Regions from separate parts of the Micromonospora peucetia genome, predicted to be linked through region 2. Evidence: predicted binding sites of a transcription regulator. Region 2 holds the regulator's gene; the other holds the start of a gene.
The links. Region 2 encodes HspR, which represses chaperone genes until heat shock. Its sites were predicted from a motif close to TTGAGTNNNNNNNACTCAA; they were not measured.

Region 1: the regulator HspR is predicted to act here: its motif matches at 5,639-5,657, upstream of lon (endopeptidase La).

Annotation. Positions count from the first base shown of each region.
Region 1 covers NZ_FMIC01000002.1:5,144,443-5,152,925, reverse strand. The annotation lists gene GA0070608_RS23330 (ArsR/SmtB family transcription factor) at 1-220, opposite strand, end outside; gene GA0070608_RS23325 (DEAD/DEAH box helicase) at 491-2,257, shown strand; gene GA0070608_RS23320 (hypothetical protein) at 2,494-3,162, shown strand; gene lon (endopeptidase La) at 3,286-5,616, opposite strand; gene GA0070608_RS32770 (hypothetical protein) at 5,891-6,037, shown strand; gene GA0070608_RS23310 (histone-like nucleoid-structuring protein Lsr2) at 6,120-6,467, shown strand; gene GA0070608_RS23305 (PDDEXK family nuclease) at 7,173-8,057, opposite strand; gene GA0070608_RS23300 (GNAT family N-acetyltransferase) at 8,215-8,483, shown strand, end outside.
Region 2 covers NZ_FMIC01000002.1:1,923,196-1,931,678, reverse strand. The annotation lists gene dnaK (molecular chaperone DnaK) at 1-141, shown strand, start outside; gene grpE (nucleotide exchange factor GrpE) at 189-917, shown strand; partial or broken gene dnaJ (molecular chaperone DnaJ) at 1,004-2,196, shown strand; gene GA0070608_RS09055 (heat shock protein transcriptional repressor HspR) at 2,243-2,683, shown strand; gene GA0070608_RS09050 (hypothetical protein) at 3,505-3,714, shown strand; gene GA0070608_RS09045 (hypothetical protein) at 3,932-4,363, opposite strand; gene GA0070608_RS09040 (cation:proton antiporter) at 4,545-5,750, opposite strand; gene GA0070608_RS09035 (cation:proton antiporter regulatory subunit) at 5,758-6,258, opposite strand; gene clpB (ATP-dependent chaperone ClpB) at 6,691-8,483, shown strand, end outside.

The DNA.
Region 1 (8,483 bases), 3.2 Mb from region 2:
AGCGGTGCCGCCCCTGCCGCTGCTCGACCAGCAACCCGCCGCTGACCAGCCGGGTGAGATGGTCGCTGGTGGTGGACGGCGCCACCCCGGCGAGCCGGGCCAACTCTCCCGCCGTCCAGGCCCGCCCGTCCAGCAGTGCCAGGCAGAAGCGGGCCCGGGTGTCGTCGGCGAGCAGGGCGGCGAGCCGGGCCAGCGCCGGGCCGTCCGCAACGGTGGTCACCGGCCCATGCTGGCACGCACACGCTGCGGCACCCACCGAAGGGGCGACGATCTGGTCCGCCGCTTCGACGCCGGCGAGGCCCCCGTGTTCCCGTGCGCCGCGTGGCCGTCGAGCACGGCGATCCACCCCCCTCGGACCGGGCGAGCACCGTACGCACGCCGCCAGGACGGACCGCCGGAGCACGGCGCCGGGCGCCCGCCGGCCCCGGTCGGGGGGCTGTTGTGCCGGTCGGCGAAACGGCGTCGCGGCGGTGATGAAAAGCTTGGCGGCATGAGTTCCGCACCCGTACGGCACGACCCGCCCACCGAGCCCGGCCCCGACACCCTCGACGACACGAGCGCCTTCACGGATCTCGGGCTGCGCGCCGAGTTGCTGGGCGCGCTGTCCGCCCTCGGCTACGAGGAGCCCACTCCGATCCAACGGGAGGCGATCCCGCTCCTGCTGGCCGGTCGGGACCTGCTGGGCCAGGCCGCGACGGGTACGGGCAAGACGGCCGCCTTCGCCCTGCCACTGTTGCAGCGGATGCCGGACGACCGGTCCGGCGGTGCCCCGGTGGCGCTCGTGCTGGTGCCCACCCGCGAACTCGCGGTGCAGGTCTCCGAGGCGTTCCACCGCTACGGCAAGGACCTGGGTGCCCGGGTGCTGCCGATCTACGGCGGGCAGCCGATCGGCCGGCAACTGCGCGCCCTGGACTCCGGGATCGACGTCGTGGTCGCCACCCCGGGCCGTGCGCTGGACCACATCGCCCGGGGCACGCTCGACCTGGGCTCCCTGGCCACGGTGGTACTCGACGAGGCCGACGAGATGCTCGACATGGGCTTCGCCGAGGACATCGAGGCGATCCTGGAACACGCGCCGGCACAGCGGCAGACGGTGCTCTTCTCGGCGACGATGCCGGCGCGCATCGACGGGCTGGCCCGCAAGCACCTGACCGACCCGGTACGCATCCTCATCGCCCGGGAGCAGCAGGTCGCCGGTGAGGCGCCCCGGGTGCGGCAGAGCGCGTACATCGTCTCCCGGGCGCACAAGCCGGCGGCACTGGGCCGGGTGCTGGACGTCGAGTCCCCCACCGCGGCGATCGTCTTCTGCCGCAGCCGGGAGGAGGTCGACCGGCTCACCGAGACCATGAACGGCCGGGGCTACCGGGCCGAGGCGCTGCACGGCGGGATGAGCCAGGAGCAGCGCGACCGGGTGATGGGCCGGCTGCGCACGGGCACGGCGGACCTGCTGGTGGCGACCGACGTCGCCGCCCGAGGCCTGGACGTCGAGCAGCTCACCCACGTGGTCAACTACGACGTCCCGTCGGCGCCCGAGTCGTACGTGCACCGGATCGGCCGGGTCGGCCGGGCCGGCCGGGAGGGTGTGGCGATCACCCTCGCCGAGCCGCGCGAACACCGGATGCTCAAGACCATCGAGCGGGTCACCGGCCAGCGGATCACCATAGACAAGATCCCGACGGTGGCGGACATGCGCACCCGGAGGTTGGAGCTGACCCAGGCCGCCCTGCGGGAGAGCCTGTTGGAGGACGACCTCGACCCGTACCGGGCGATCGTGGAGTCGCTGACCGACGAGTTCGACCTGGTGGAGGTGGCCCTCGCGGCGGTGAAGCTGGCGCACGAGGCGACGTCGCCGGGCTCGGACGACGAGGAGGAGATTCCGCAGGTCCCCGTCCGGAACCCGCGTGAGGGCCGGCCGGAGGCCGGCGGCCGGGGCGAGCGCCGCGGCGGTGCCCGGCCGCGCACCGGCGGCACCACCCAGGTCTTCATCGGGTTGGGCCGGCGCGCCGGGGTGCGCCCGCAGGACCTGGTGGGCGCGATCACCGGCGAGACCGGGATCAACGGCCGGGACATCGGCTCCATCGAGATCGCCGACCGGTTCTCGCTGGTAGAGGTGCCCCAGACCGTCGCCGACGACGTGATCGCCGGGCTGCGCGGCAGCACCATCAAGGGACGCAAGGCGACCGTACGCCGGGACCGTGACGGCGACGGGCGCAGCGAGCGCCGCTTCGACGGCGCCGACCGCCGCGACCGCCGCTAGGCCGACGCAGGGGCACCTTCCTCACGTTTTCGTGCGGGAAGGTGCCCCTGTCGACGCCGGCTGGGTGTGTCGCCGTGAGCGGCCAGATGGCCCTGCTCCACCGCCAGAGCACTCACCCCCGACCAGGTCGCCGCGTTGTGGGGCCTCGACGACGGCCCGCGCGACTAAACGCGGTGGCGGTCCGACACTGGCGGGGGCGCACTACGCTGCGGCCCACTTCATCGAAAGGAACAACCATGCGCAGGACGCTGCTGCCGCTGGCCGCGCTCGCCCTGGTCCTCGTGGCGGGCGGGTGCAAGGTCGAGATCAACGGCGGTGCCACGCCGGGCCCCGGCGGTACGACCGTGCCGTCGGACTCACCGGTGGCCGACCCGCCGTTCGGCGACGGCAGCAGCGCGAACGACAACGTCTCGCCGCCCGCCGCGCCGCCCGCGAAGGTCCCCGCGCTGACCTGCGACCAGGTGGCCGAGTCGGAGCTGGGCAGTACCAAGGTGCGGTACAACAACTACCCCGACCCGATCCCGCTGACCGAGGGGCGCTGGGCCGGTGAGGACGGCGTGGTGGTCGCCCTGCAACCGCCGTGCGCGACCGGTGACCTGACCGGCGACGGCGCCGCCGACGCGCTGCGCGCGATCATGCTCGACGGCGGTGGGACGGGCAAGTTCTGGGGCATCGTGCTCTGGCGCAACGTCAAGGGCGCCCCGGCCTATGTCGGCACGGTCGATCTCGGCGACCGCACCCCGATCGAGAAGATCACCATCAGTGCCGGCCAGGCGCAGGTGGTCTACCTGACCCGACCCGACGACGCCTCAATGGTCGAGTTGGTGATCGAGCGGACGGCCACCTACCGGCTCATTGGCGACAAGCTGGAGGAGATCGGGTACGTCGACAAGCCGCATTCCTAGTCCGCGCTGTCACCAACACGGTGAACCTTTTTGGTCAGCGCATTTGGGACACGCGCTGCGCTGACCTGCCCGGAAGTGGCCCCTGCCGCGCACCAGGCGTCGGCAGGAGCCCCTCCGTACGCCTCAGGCGGCGGTGAGGTTCGGCCCGGTGAGGGTGTCGGCGTCGGCCGGGCGCAACGCCAGGGCGAGCACGTCGGCGACGTCGGCCAGCGTGTGCACGGTCAGCGCCTCCCGGACCTCGGCGGGCAGGTCGTCCAGATCCGGCTCGTTGCGGGCCGGGATGATCACCTCGGTCAGGCCGGCCCGGTGGGCGGCAAGCAGTTTCTGCTTCACCCCGCCGATGGGCAGCACCCGGCCGGAGAGGGTCACCTCGCCGGTCATCCCGAACTCGGGTCGTACCGGCCGGCCACTGGCCAGCGACGCGAGGGCGGTGACCATGGTGATGCCCGCGCTGGGGCCGTCCTTGGGCACCGCGCCCGCCGGCACGTGCAGGTGGATCCGCCGGCCGGCGAGGGCGTTCGGGTCCAGTCCGAGCCGGCGCCCGTTGGAGCGCAGGTAGGACAGCGCGATGTGCGCGGACTCCTTCATCACGTCGCCGAGCTGGCCGGTCAGGGTCAGTCCCGGCTCGCCGGCCATGCTGGTGGCCTCGATGAAGAGCACGTCGCCGCCGGCACCGGTGACCGCCAGGCCGGTGGCCACGCCGGGCACGGCCGTGCGCTCCGCCGACTCCGGGGTGAACTTCGGCCGCCCGAGGTAGCTGGCGAGGTTGCCGGTGTCGACGCGGACCGGCGCCGGGTCGGTGGCCAGGGCCACCGCGACCTTGCGGAGGATCTTCGCAAGGGACCGTTCGAGCTGCCGTACGCCGGCCTCCCGGGTGTGTTCACCCGCGATCCGGGCGAGGGCGTCGTCGGCGACGCCGACCTCCTCGGCGGTCAGCCCGGCGCGCTCCCGCTGCCTGGGCAGCAGGTGGTCCCGGGCGATGGCGACCTTCTCCTCCTCGGTGTATCCGTCGAGGGTGACCAGTTCCATCCGGTCCAGCAGCGGGCCGGGGATGGCCTCCACCACGTTGGCGGTGGCCAGGAAGAGCACGTCGGACAGGTCGAGGTCGACCTCGAGGTAGTGGTCGCGGAAGGTGTGGTTCTGCGCCGGGTCGAGCACCTCCAGCAGGGCGGCGGCCGGGTCGCCGGAGTAGCCGGCGGCGAGCTTGTCGACCTCGTCGAGGAGCACGACCGGGTTCATCGAGCCGGCCTCGCGCAGGGCGCGCACGATCCGACCGGGCAGCGCGCCGACGTAGGTGCGCCGGTGGCCGCGGATCTCGGCCTCGTCGCGTACGCCGCCGAGGGAGACCCGGACGAAGTTGCGGCCGAGCGCGTGGGCGATCGACTCGCCGAGGCTGGTCTTGCCGACGCCGGGCGGGCCGGCGAGGGCGAGCACCGCGCCGGAGCCCCGGCCGCCGACGACGCCGAGGTTGCGCTCGGCCCGCCGGTTGCGTACGGCGAGGTGTTCCAGGATCCGGTCCTTCACATCGGCCAGGCCGGCGTGGTCGGCGTCGAGCACGGCACGGGCCGCGGCCAGATCGGTGTTGTCCTCGGTACGGGTGCTCCACGGCATCTCCAGCACCGTGTCGAGCCAGGTCCGGATCCAGCCCGCCTCCGGGGAGGCGTCACTGGCCCGTTCCAGCTTGCCGACCTCGCGCATCGCCGCCTCACGGACCTTGTCCGGCAGTTCGGCGCTCTGGACGCGGACCCGGTAGTCGGCGGAGCCGTCCGGCTCCTCCTCGCCGAGTTCCTTGCGGATGGCGGAAAGCTGCTGGCGGAGCAGGAACTCCCGCTGGGACTTCTCCAACCCCTCGCGGACGTCGGTGCCGATCTGTTCGGCGATCTCCTGCTCGGCCAGGTGGTCCCTGACCCAACCGACGAGCAGCTCCAGCCGGGTGGTGACGTCTCCGGCGGCGAGCAGCTCGGTCTTCTGGTCGAGGCTGAGCCAGGACACGTAGCCGGCCGAGTCGGCCAGCTCGGAGAGATCGGTCATCCGCTCGATCGCGTCGATGACCTGCCAGGCGCCGCGCTGCTGGAGCACGGACGTCATCAGGGCGCGGTACTCGCGGGCCAGTTCGCGGGCGCGGCCGGCAGGAGCGGGTTCGTCGAGTTCGGTCGCCTCGACCCAGAGGGCGGCACCGGGCCCGGGCACACCGGAGCCGATCCGGGCGCGGGACAGGCCGCGGATGACGGCGGCCGGTTCGCCGCTGGGCAGCCGACCGACCTTCTCGATGGTGGCGACCGCGCCGACGGGGCCGTACTCGCCGTCGAGGCGGGGCACGGCGAGCAGCTTGTGGTCACCGGTGGCGCGGGCCGCGTCGACGGCGGCCTGGGTGGTCGGGTCGAGGGTCACCGGGATCACCATGCCGGGCAGGAGCACGGCGTCGGTCAGGGGAAGTACCGGAAGAGTTGCCATCGAACACCTGCTATCGGTTGAGTTGAGCGTGTCCAACTCAAGTAACAAAGCGTTCCCCTTGTTCCGGACTGTGACCCAGGCCACGTCGCGGCCCGTCGTGCCGCCCCTCGGGCGGGACAACCCGCTCGCCAGGCTTCTTACCCGGAAGCGCTGCGCGTCGGCGCCGAGGCGGGCCTCGACAACGAGGTGCGGGCATGCGCCGGCCGATCACGGCAGGCCGCAGCACCACCGGGATCACCGAACAAGCGCACGAGCAGAAACGCACGTGAAGCGGATGAGCGCAGCACCGCCACGCGAGTCATCGGCCTTCACCCGGCCCGAACGGACGGCACTCGCCGACCACGCCGGCCTGATCGGCGACCCGACCTCCGGGCTTTGCGCCGAGCTGCTTTCCCTCGATAACCGCGACCCGCCGAAATGAGGACGACGCGTATTGTTGCGGATTCACCATCGGATAGGTCAAACTTTGACCACACCCCGCCCCACACAGGGAGTAATTAACGATGGCGAGAAAAGTAATCACGGTCCTGACCGACGACCTCGACGGTGGAAAGGCAGACCGGACCGTCGAGTTCAGTCTGGACGGCGTGGCCTACACCATCGACGTCTCCGACGAGAACGCGGGTGTGCTGCGCAAGGCCCTCGACCCGTACATCAACGCTGGCCGGCGGATCGGTCGCGGATCCGTCGACACCGGGCGGGCACCCCGCCGGGCGGGCGCGCCGGGCGGCTCGGGAATGGACCGGGAGCAGAACCGGGCCATCCGGGAATGGGCCACCAAGAACGGCTACAAGATTTCCGAGCGCGGTCGCATCCCGGTCGAGGTCGTGGAGGCGTACAAGAACCGCTGACCGACACCGGTCTCACGCTCGGGCTCGCGCGGGGTCACGCTGAGGAATCAGCGCGGCCCCGCCGGTCTTTTCCCACGGCCATCCATTCGCACGACCCGCATCCTGGCACGGGCCCATTCCCAGCCGGATCCATTAGCCGCCTCGGCCGTCGGCGGGTAGCCGGGCTGGCCGACATCGAACGCCACCGACCCCACAACCGTGATCATCGCCACGATCACACGGGTGCGACCGCCGATCGTCGTACCACCCGAGTGTAATAACCGACAGCTTTGTCGAGCATTACCTACACGGATCTCGGGGGTGGCGGATGACGTGATGGTGGAGCCAGACGGCCGGCGGGTTACCCCGCACCTTCTGGTACCTCTGGACGGCCACGCTGATCAACCGGCTGGGCAGTTTCGTCGCCATCTACCTCGTGTCGGTACACGGCCTCAGCCCCGCGTACGCCGGAATCGTGAGCGGGTTGCACGGGGCCGGCGGCGCGGCCGGGGGCGTGCTCGGCGGAATCGTCGCGGACCGGTGGAGGGCGGCGGCCGGACATGCTGGCCGGGAACGTGGCCGCCGCGATGGCGGCGGTGGCGCTCGGCCTGAGCGGGCACCCAGTGGCGATCGCGGCCCTGACCCTGCTGCTCGGGCCCGGCAGCCGCACCGGACGGTGGTGGACCTGGCGAGGGCCCGACCGCGGGTGGCCGGGGGCGCGGCGGATCAGTCCGCGCAGAGGTACGCGAAAGCGAAGCCACCCGTCATCTCGCCGCGCCGCGACTCCAGCCGCCGGATCTCGGCGAGCAACTCGTCGTGGGGCGTCAGCACCGGCTCGGCCGTGTCCGGCGCGCGCATCCGCTCGCCGATGGCCACCGCCGCCAGATCCTCGGCCAGCCGGCCTGGGTCCACCCCGGCGGATACCCGCTGCTCGTGCACCGTGACCCGCTCCACGAGGCAGGCCCCTTGGCGCACCCGCACCCAGCTCCACCCCTCGGCCGCCCCGCCCGACCAGCGCACGTGCAGCCCTCGGACGATCGGGTCGACCAGCCGCCGCGACACGTACGCCTGCACGGCGGCAGACCGGGCCAGGGCACCAAGGTCGTTGACGTGACCGGTCCGCCCGTCGGGCAGCCGGCCGAGGATGTCGCGGAACCCGACCGGAAGCGCGTCTGCGTCGTCGGGCTCCCCCGCACCGAGAGCCGCGTACCCGCGCGCGTCGAGCAGGTACGCCACGATCTGTCGCCCGTGCTCGTCGGCCCGCAGCGTCGGCGAACCGATCCGCAGCACCGGCAGGCCGACCGCCTCCGCGACCGCGTTCTTCAACCGCTCGACCCGCTGCTCGGCGGAGCCGGCGGGCGCGACTGGACCGATCTCGACGGCGAAGACCGGCCGGGCCGTGTCGGCGGCGCAGACGACCAGGTCGTAGCCCTCCCGGATGGCCGTGCTCCACTGGTTGCCGGTGACGCCCGGCGGCCGCCCGTGCACCAGTTCGCCGAGCCGGCGGGGGCCGTGCACGAGCTGGCCGCCCCGGGCGAACAGCGGGCCGCGCCCACCGTCTCCGGCGACCGCGCGCAGCCAGGATCCGTCCCCACCACCGGTGCTCGTCATCCGCCTGATCCGTCCGTCCCGCCACCGAACTTTGGCCGACGCGTCGGCCGGAGCGAGTCTAGGCCGTCGATCACGACCGGCGCGGCGGTGGTGCCTCTCGGGGCCGTACGGCCGGAATTCGGTTGAGACCCCCCGTCTGTGCCGGTGGGATGGACCGGTGAGGGTCTTCCTGGACACCGGGCGGCTGGCGCTGCGCGAGTTCACCCCCGACGACGCGCAACTGCTCGTCGAGCTGGACGACGACCCCGAGGTGATGCGATATCTCACCGGCGGGCACCCCACCCCACCCGAGGCGATCCGGGAGCACGTCCTGCCCCGGATCCTCGCCCACTACCGGCAGCCGCCTGGGCTGGGGTGGTGGGCGGCGCTGGGCCGGGACTCGGGCGACTTCCTGGGCTGGTTCGAGTTCCGTCCGACCCACGACGG
Region 2 (8,483 bases):
GGCGAGGCCGGTCCGGGTGCGGCGGGTGCCGCGGGTGCCGCGGGCGCCGGGGCGACCGGTGGCCCGCAGGCCGGCGGGCCGCAGGCCGGTGGCCCGGACGACGTGGTCGACGCGGAGATCGTGGACGAGGACAAGAAGTGACGATCCGTCCCGGACACGGCACCACGGCAGAGGGATGAGGTAGCCCCATGACGGAGAAGCCACGAGCCGCCGACCCGGGTGCGACCGGGTCGGCGCCGGGTGGCTCCGCGCCCGCCGAGCAGGCCGGCGACGGGCCGCGGGTCGTCATCCGCAACAACCGCAAGATCAGCGAGACCAACGAGCCGGCCGCCGCCGACGCCGGGTCGGACGTACCGGCCGAGGGCCTGGTCGAGGAGGCCGAGGTCGTGGTCGACGAGATCGAGGTCGAGGCGGCCGAGGTGACCGGCCCGCCGGTGGTGGACGCCCCGGCACAGCCGGTCGACGGCGGCCCGACCGCGTTCGGCGCCGAGCTGGAGGCGCTGCGCAAGGACCTCGACGAGCGGACCCGGGACCTCCAGCGGGTGACGGCGGAGTACGCCAACTACCGCAAGCGGGTGGACCGGGACAAGGGTCTGGTCACCGAGCAGGCGACCGGCGCGGTGCTCGCCGCGCTGCTGCCGATCCTCGACGACCTGGACCGGGCCCGCGAGCACGGTGACCTGGTCGGGCCGTTCGGCACCATGGCCGAACAGCTCACCACGGCGCTCGGCAAGTTCGGGCTGACCGCGTTCGGCGAGCAGGGCGACCCGTTCGACCCGACCCGGCACGAGGCGGTGGCCCACCAGACCTCGGCCGACGTCACCGAGCCCACCTGCGTGCAGGTGATGCGCCGGGGCTACCAGGCCGGTGAGCGGCTACTGCGGCCCGCGATGGTCGCGGTCGCCGACCCGGAGTAGTGCGGAAGTACGACGACCGGACCGTCCCGCCCGCCCGCAGAGGGCGGGCGGGACGGTCGGTCCCCAGCTAGGGAGGGGGTGGACCGGTGAGTTCCAAGGACTGGATCGAGAAGGACTTCTACGCCGTGCTGGGCGTGGACAAGGCCGCCTCCGCAGACGACGTCAAGAAGGCCTACCGGAAGGTGGCCCGGGATTCGCACCCGGATCACAACCCCGGTGACCCGAAGGCCGAGGAGCGTTTCAAGGTCGCCTCCGAGGCGTACGCCGTGCTCGGCGACGACGCCAAGCGGCGCGAGTACGACGAACTGCGTTCGCTGTTCGGCTCGGGCGCGTTCCGGCGGGGTGCCCGTGGCGCCGGCCAGCCCGGCGGCGTGCCGTTCGACGTCTCCGACCTGTTCGGGGGCGCCGCCGGTGGGGGCGGTGACCGTCGCTTCGGCGGGGCCGGCTTCCAGGACCTGTTCGGTTCGATCTTCTCCGGTGGCGCCGGTGGTCCCGGCGGCGGGGCGGCGCCCCGCGGCCCGGCCCGGGGCGGGACGTCGAGACCGAGGTGGCACTCGACTTCGAGGACGCCGTACGCGGGGTGACGCTTCCGCTGACGCTGCGCGCCCCAGGCGTCTGCGACACCTGCCACGGCAACGGGGCCAAGCCCGGCACCCAGCCGCGTACCTGCCCGGTGTGCCACGGGGCCGGGGCGACCAACCGCAACCAGGGGTCGTTCAGCTTCTCCGAGCCGTGCCGCAACTGTCAGAGCGTGGGCACGATCGTGGAGGAGAAGTGCCCCGAGTGCCAGGGCACCGGCGGGGTCACCAAGACCCGCACACTGAACGTCCGCTTCCCGGCCGGGGTGGCGGACGGCCAGAAGATCCGGCTGGCCGGGCGGGGCGAGCCGGGCACGCGGGGCGGCTCGGCGGGCGACCTCTTCGTACACGTCAAGGTGCGGCCGGACGAGCTGTTCGGGCGTACCGGCGACGACCTCACGCTGACGGTGCCGGTCACATTCGCGGAGGCCGTGCTCGGCACGGACCTGCGGGTGCCCACTCTCGACGGCACGGTGACCCTGCGGGTGCCGCCGGGCACGCCGAGCGGTCGGATCCTGCGGGCCCGGGGCAAGGGGGTGGTCCGCCGTGACGGTCAGGCGGGTGACCTGCTGGTGACGCTCGACGTGGTGGTGCCCGCGCGGTTGTCCGACGAGGCGCGTGTGGCGTTGGAGACCTTCGCCGCGCAGACCCCGCCGGCCGCCCGGGAACATCTCGAGGCGCGGGTACGTCGTTTCAGTTGACCCGGTGTTCAGTCTGCTCGGTGGAGTGCACGCGGAGGTGAGCGGGATGTCGGATCAGTTCGGCGGCTCGGGTGACCCTGCCTACGAGGCCAAGGTGCTGATGATCTCGGTGGCGGCGCGGATGGCGGGAATGCACCCGCAGACCCTGCGCCAGTACGACCGGTTGGGCCTGGTCCAGCCGGGACGTGCCGCCGGCGGCGGACGCCGGTACAGCGTGCGCGATGTCGTGCTGCTGCGCGAGGTGCAACGGCTCAGCCAGGACGACGGGATCAACCTGGCCGGGGTCAAACGGATCATCGGGCTGGAGCGGCTGCTGGAGCAGGCGCAGCAGCGGGTGGCCCGGCTGGAGGCGGAGCTGGACGCGGCATACCGCCGGATCGCCGAGTTGGAGGCCATCGCTCCCTTCCCGGGCAGCGACATGGTGCCGACCAACCGTATTTCCACCGCGCTGGTCGTCTGGCGTCCCCGACGGAATCCCGACCGCTGACGACACCCCACCGCGCCCGGCCGCCCTCCCCCGGCCGGGCGCGGTCGCCTTCCCACCCCCGCCTTCCCCCCTTTGCCGCCCGGCCCCTCGCCGTTCGGTCTTTATCGCCCGGTCTTTTACCGCCCGGCCTTTACCGCCCGACCCCTCGCCGTCCGGTCGTTGCCGCCCGGCCCTCGCCGTCCGTCCCCGGACAGGACGCCGGCCCCACCGCTACCCGCTGCCGTACGGCCGATCTCACCGCCGCCGACCGGCATCCCTGCGCGTCGTCCCAGCGCGTGCCCACCCCCGACGCCGGACACAAGTCACGAAAAATTAGTGACAGCAGCGTCGCGCTGCATGACGTCAACCGCCGAGCGCTGGCTCCTCCCGCTCTCTCCCGCTCCCTCCCGCGCGAGCGGCGGGCAGAGACGCACGAGCGGCCCGGTGATCAGGACGCCATGGACGTTACCCGGCCGTTTTAAGGTCCATGGTGTCCTGATCACCGTTGGCGGGCGACGTTCGTTGGGTGGGCCGCCGCGCCTGAGGTCAAGCTGGCTCTGTCGCCCTACCCGGTAACCGCGCGCCGGCCGGGACGGCAGAGGGGGCGACGCGCGAAACTGCGGGTTCGCCGGACCATCCGCGTCGCCGCATGGGGCAGACCCTCGCAGCGCCTCGATACGAGGCGCTCGGTGGAACACCGTGGGTGTCATCCGCAGGCAGTGACACCCACGGTGTTCCACCGGGCGCGGTTGGCGGGTTTGCCGGCGGGGACGGCACCGGATCCGCTAACCTCCGAATCAGGTCTAACCAGCTTAATCCGGACTTCAGTGGCAGGGGGAGCCATGACGGAAGCGGCGAGGAAGGTAGCGCAGCAGACGGAGGACCGGCTCGAAAAGTTGGCGAAGAGCGTCCGGGAGAGATTCGACCGGGTCACCGAGGGCAGCTTCACCGACAAGATCAAGAACGGCAGGTTCGCCGACCAGGTCGACCACGGCGTCGACCAGGGGCGCGACGAGACGAGACGCCACAAGCAGGGCGGACCGGAACACTGACCATCCGCCGACGTGCGGGCCGGGACCCACGGGGGGCCCCGGCCCGTTCGCCGTTTGGGAGTGCGGGCCGGGACGCCGTGGTGCCCGTGTGGGGCCCGGAAAGCTCGCCGTCTCGGGGTGCGGCCGGACGCCGTGGTGCCCGTGTGGGGACCCGGAAAACCCGCCGTTTCGGGGTGCGGGCCGGGACGCCGGCGCGCCGCGCGGGCGCGTGTGGTGTTCAGGCGAGGCGGCGGTTCTCCCGGACCAGGCCGCCCTCGCACCAGTCCCGGTAGACGAAGAGTTCCGGGCGGGCCAGCAGCACCCGGCTGTTGTACGCCCAGGTGCGCATCAGGTCGTCGCCGTTGCGCTCGGCCTGCTCGACCAGCTTGCGGAAGCGCCGCTTCGGGTGAGCGCGGAAGTTCGTCCGGATGCCGTCGGCGGCGTAGATGTAGAGACAGTGCAGCGCGAACCGGCGGGCCGGGCAGGTCGGGTCCATCGCCAGGTCGAAGAGCACCGCCACCAGCCGGTCGCCGGAGACCAGCAGGTCCCAGTCCGGCGGCATCGAGGTCAGCGGTACGGAATCCGGTTGGTAGGCCCAAGTCCGCAACTCGGCGGGCGTCGGGTCGACGGGGTTGGCGAAGCCGTGGAACGTCCACTCCTGCACGCTCACCGGCCAACCTTCCGCTCTCGTCCGCGGGGGCGTCGGCCACCCACTAGCTCTGGCTGCTGGGGCGAAACGGTAACCCGGAGCGCTGGCCGACGGTAGACCCCGAGGGGAGCGATTCGACAAACCGATGGCCGAGGGCCGGGCCGACCGTACGGTCGATCCGGCCCTCGGCAGCGGAGATCGGTCAGTCGGACACGGGCGCCGGCCGGGCCCGCTGGGCCGCACCGCGTTGCCGCAGCCAGCGCTTGAACCACGCGAAGTCGGGTAGCCGTGCCAGCATCGGCCCGGTCACCACGGTGATCAGCACGTACGCCGTGGCGAGCGCCGCCAGTTCCGGTTCGACGCTGCCGGCTGCCACCGCGAGCCCGGCGATGACGATGGAGAACTCGCCCCGGGGTACGAGGGTCAGGCCGGCCCGCCATCGACCGGGTTCGGCGATGCCGACCCGACGGGCTGCCAGATAGCCGGTGAGCGTCTTCGTCCCCATGGTGATGATGGCCAGCGCGAGCGCGGGCAGCAGCACCGGCGGGATGTCCCGAGGGTCGGTGACCAGGCCGAAGAAGACGAAGAAGACCGCCGCGAAGAGGTCCCGCAGCGGCGTGAGCAGCTCCGTGGCGTGGTGCGCCACCGGCCCGGAGAGCGCGATGCCGACCAGGAACGCGCCGACCGCCGCCGACACCTGGAGCTTCGCCGCGATGCCGGCCACCAGCAGGGTCATCCCGAGTACGCCGAGCAGCAGCGCCTCCGGGTCCTTCGCCGACATGGCCGTGGAGATCAGGTTGCCGTACCGGATGGCGACCACCAGCACCAGCAGTACGGTGCCGACCGCGACGCCGAGCGCGATCCCGCCGCCGAGCAGGCCGCTGCCGGCTAGCACCGCCGTCACCAGGGGCAGGTAGAACGCCATGGCCAGGTCCTCGATCACCAGGACCGACAGGACCACCGGCGTCTCCCGGTTACCGAGACGACCGAGGTCGGCGAGAACCTTGGCGATCACGCCGGAGGAGGAGACCCAGGTGATGCCGGCCAGCACCAGGGCGGCGATCCAGCCCCAGCCGAGCAGCAGCGCGAACACCGCCCCCGGCAGTGCGTTGAGCAGCGCGTCGATCAGTCCGGCGGGGGCCGCGGCGCGCAGGTTGCCGACGAGTTCGTTGGCCGAGTATTCCAGGCCGAGCATCACCAGCAGCAGGATCACGCCGATCTCGGCACCGACCCCGAAGAACTCCTCGCTGGCGTTGAGGGGGAGCAGGCCGCCGTGGCCGAAGGCGAGCCCGGCGAGCAGGTAGAGGGGAATGGGCGAGAGGCCGATCCGGCGGCTCAGCCGACCGAGCAGGCCGAGCAGGAACAGCAGCGCACCGACTTCGATGAGCAGCGTTGTCGTTTCGTGCATCCGCGCCTCAGCCGTCCGGGTCGCTGTCGGCGAGAATGGCTGTCACTCCGTCGAGACCCTTGCGGGTCCCGACGACGACCACCACGTCACCGGCGGCGAAGCGGAAGGATGGGTCCGGCGAGGCGATCACCTCGCTGTTGCGCAGTACCGCGACGATCGACGCGCTCGTACGGGAACGCGCCTGCGTGTCGCCGAGTTTCCGGTTGACGTACTTCGACCCGGCCGTAATGGCGATCTGCTCGGTGAGCAGCCCGGCGGCCTGCTCGCGCAGCCCGGCGAGCTGGCCGAGCATCAGGGACGCGCCGAGGATGTCGGCCAGCGCCTCCGCCTCGTCGTCGGTCAGCGGTATGTCGTGCTGACATGAGTCGGGATCGTCCGGGTCGTACAGGACGAGGTCACGGCGGCCATTGCGGTGGGAGACGACGCCGAGGCGGCGGCCGGATTCCGTCAGCAGATCATGACGGACCCCGATGCCAGGCAGGGCGGTCTGTTCGACACGTACGCGCACGGCCGTCAGGCTACTCCCCACCGGCTCGTGTGGAACCTGCCCAGGAGGGCCGCTCCGTTCCGTGACCTCGCCAGTGCTTCTCCGCCACGAAGACGCCAACGCCCAGGGCGTACGACACTGGGTCTTCTGCGACCGCACCGCACGCTGGACGGTGGCCGGCGGTGTGCGCTGCCGGCCGACCACGACGCGCCCTGCGCTTCCCGCCCGCCGGGGCGGGCGCGCGGGTGATGTCGTAGACGATTCAGCTCGACAGGGGCCGAACGCCGATGCCCGTTCCGGCGGACGCAGCGGGCATCGGCGGGGCGGGGCGGTCGGCGGCAGGCGGGACGGCCGGCGGGCGAGAGTGATCCAGCTCACACGTCCAGGGTTGAGCGGAATAGGCTCAACTCTGGTTGTGTCCTTTCCAGTGGACACGCCGATCCGGGGGAGCCCATGAACACGGAACGTCTCACCACCAAGAGCCGCGAGGCCATCACCGGTGCCGTCGCGCTGGCGAACCAGCGCGGACACGCCACCGTGGAGCCCTGGCACCTGATGCTGTCACTGCTGGACACCGACGGCTCGACCGCCGCCGGCCTGCTACGCGCCGTCGGGGCCGACCCCGCCGAGCTGCGTCGGGTCGCCCAGCGCTCGGTCGACGCACTGCCCGCCGCGCGGGGTTCCAGCCTCGCCGAGCCGACCCTGGCCCGGGAGTTCGTCAACGCCATCGGGGCCGCCGAGCAGATCGCCCGGCCGCTCGGCGACGAGTACACCTCCACCGAGCACCTGCTCGCCGGCCTGGCCCAGGTGGGCGGTGCGGTGTCGAACTCGCTGAAGGCGGCCGGCGTCACCGAGGAGACGCTCGTCGCCGCGTTTCCGTCGGTGCGTGGCGGGGACCGGCGGGTCACCAGCGCCGACCCCGAGCAGACCTACCAGGCCCTGGCCAAGTACGGCGTGGACCTGACCGCCAGCGCCCGCGACGGCAAGATCGACCCGGTCATCGGCCGGGACTCCGAGATCCGCCGGGTGATCCAGGTGCTGTCCCGGCGTACCAAGAACAACCCGGTCCTGATCGGTGAGCCGGGCGTCGGCAAGACCGCCATCGTGGAGGGCCTGGCCCAGCGGATCATCGCCGGCGACGTGCCCGAGTCGCTGCGGAACAAGAAGCTCGTCTCGCTCGACCTCGGCGCGATGGTCGCCGGCGCGTCCTACCGGGGCCAGTTCGAGGAGCGGCTGAAGTCCGTCCTGGAGGAGATCAAGAACTCCGACGGCCAGGTCATCACCTTCCTCGACGAGCTGCACACCGTCGTCGGCGCCGGCAAGGGCGAAGGCTCGATGGACGCCGGCAACATGCTCAAGCCGATGCTGGCCCGCGGCGAGCTGCGGATGGTCGGCGCGACCACGCTCGACGAGTATCGCGAGCACATCGAGAAGGACCCGGCCCTGGAGCGCCGCTTTCAGCCGGTGCTGGTCGGCGAGCCGACCATCGAGGACACCATCGGCATCCTGCGCGGTCTCAAGGAGCGCTACGAGGTGCACCACGGCGTACGGATCACCGACGCCGCCCTGGTCGCCGCCGCGTCGCTGTCGGACCGCTACATCACCGACCGGTTCCTGCCGGACAAGGCGATCGACCTGGTCGACGAGTCCGCGTCCCGGCTCCGGATGGAGATCGACTCCCGGCCGGTCGAGGTGGACGAGATCGAGCGGGCGGTGCGTCGGCTGGAGATCGAGGAGATGGCGCTGGCCAAGGAGCCGGACGCCGCCTCCGCCGAACGGCTGGAGCGGCTGCGCAAGGAGTTGGCCGACAAGCGCGAGCAGCTCACCGTCCTGTCGGAGCGCTGGCAGCTGGAGAAGAGCCACATCACCAAGCTCTCCACCGCCAAGGAGGAGCTGGAGCGGCTCGGCGGCGAGGCCGAGCGGGCCGAACGCGACGGCGAGCTGGAGCGGGCCGCCGAGCTGCGATACGGCCGGATCCCCGCCCTGAAGGTCGAGCTGAAGCAGGCCGAGGAGGAGCTGGCCCGGCTCCATGCCGAGGGCGCGATGCTCAAGGAGGAGGTCGGCGCGGACGACATCGCCGCCGTGGTCGCCTCCTGGACCGGCATCCCCGCCGGCCGGCTGCTGGAGGGCGAGACCGCCAAGCTGCTGCGGATGGAGGAGTCGCTCGGCGCCCGCGTGGTCGGTCAGTCCGAGGCGGTCGGCTCGGTCTCCGACGCGGTCCGCCGCGCCCGGGCCGGCGTTGCCGA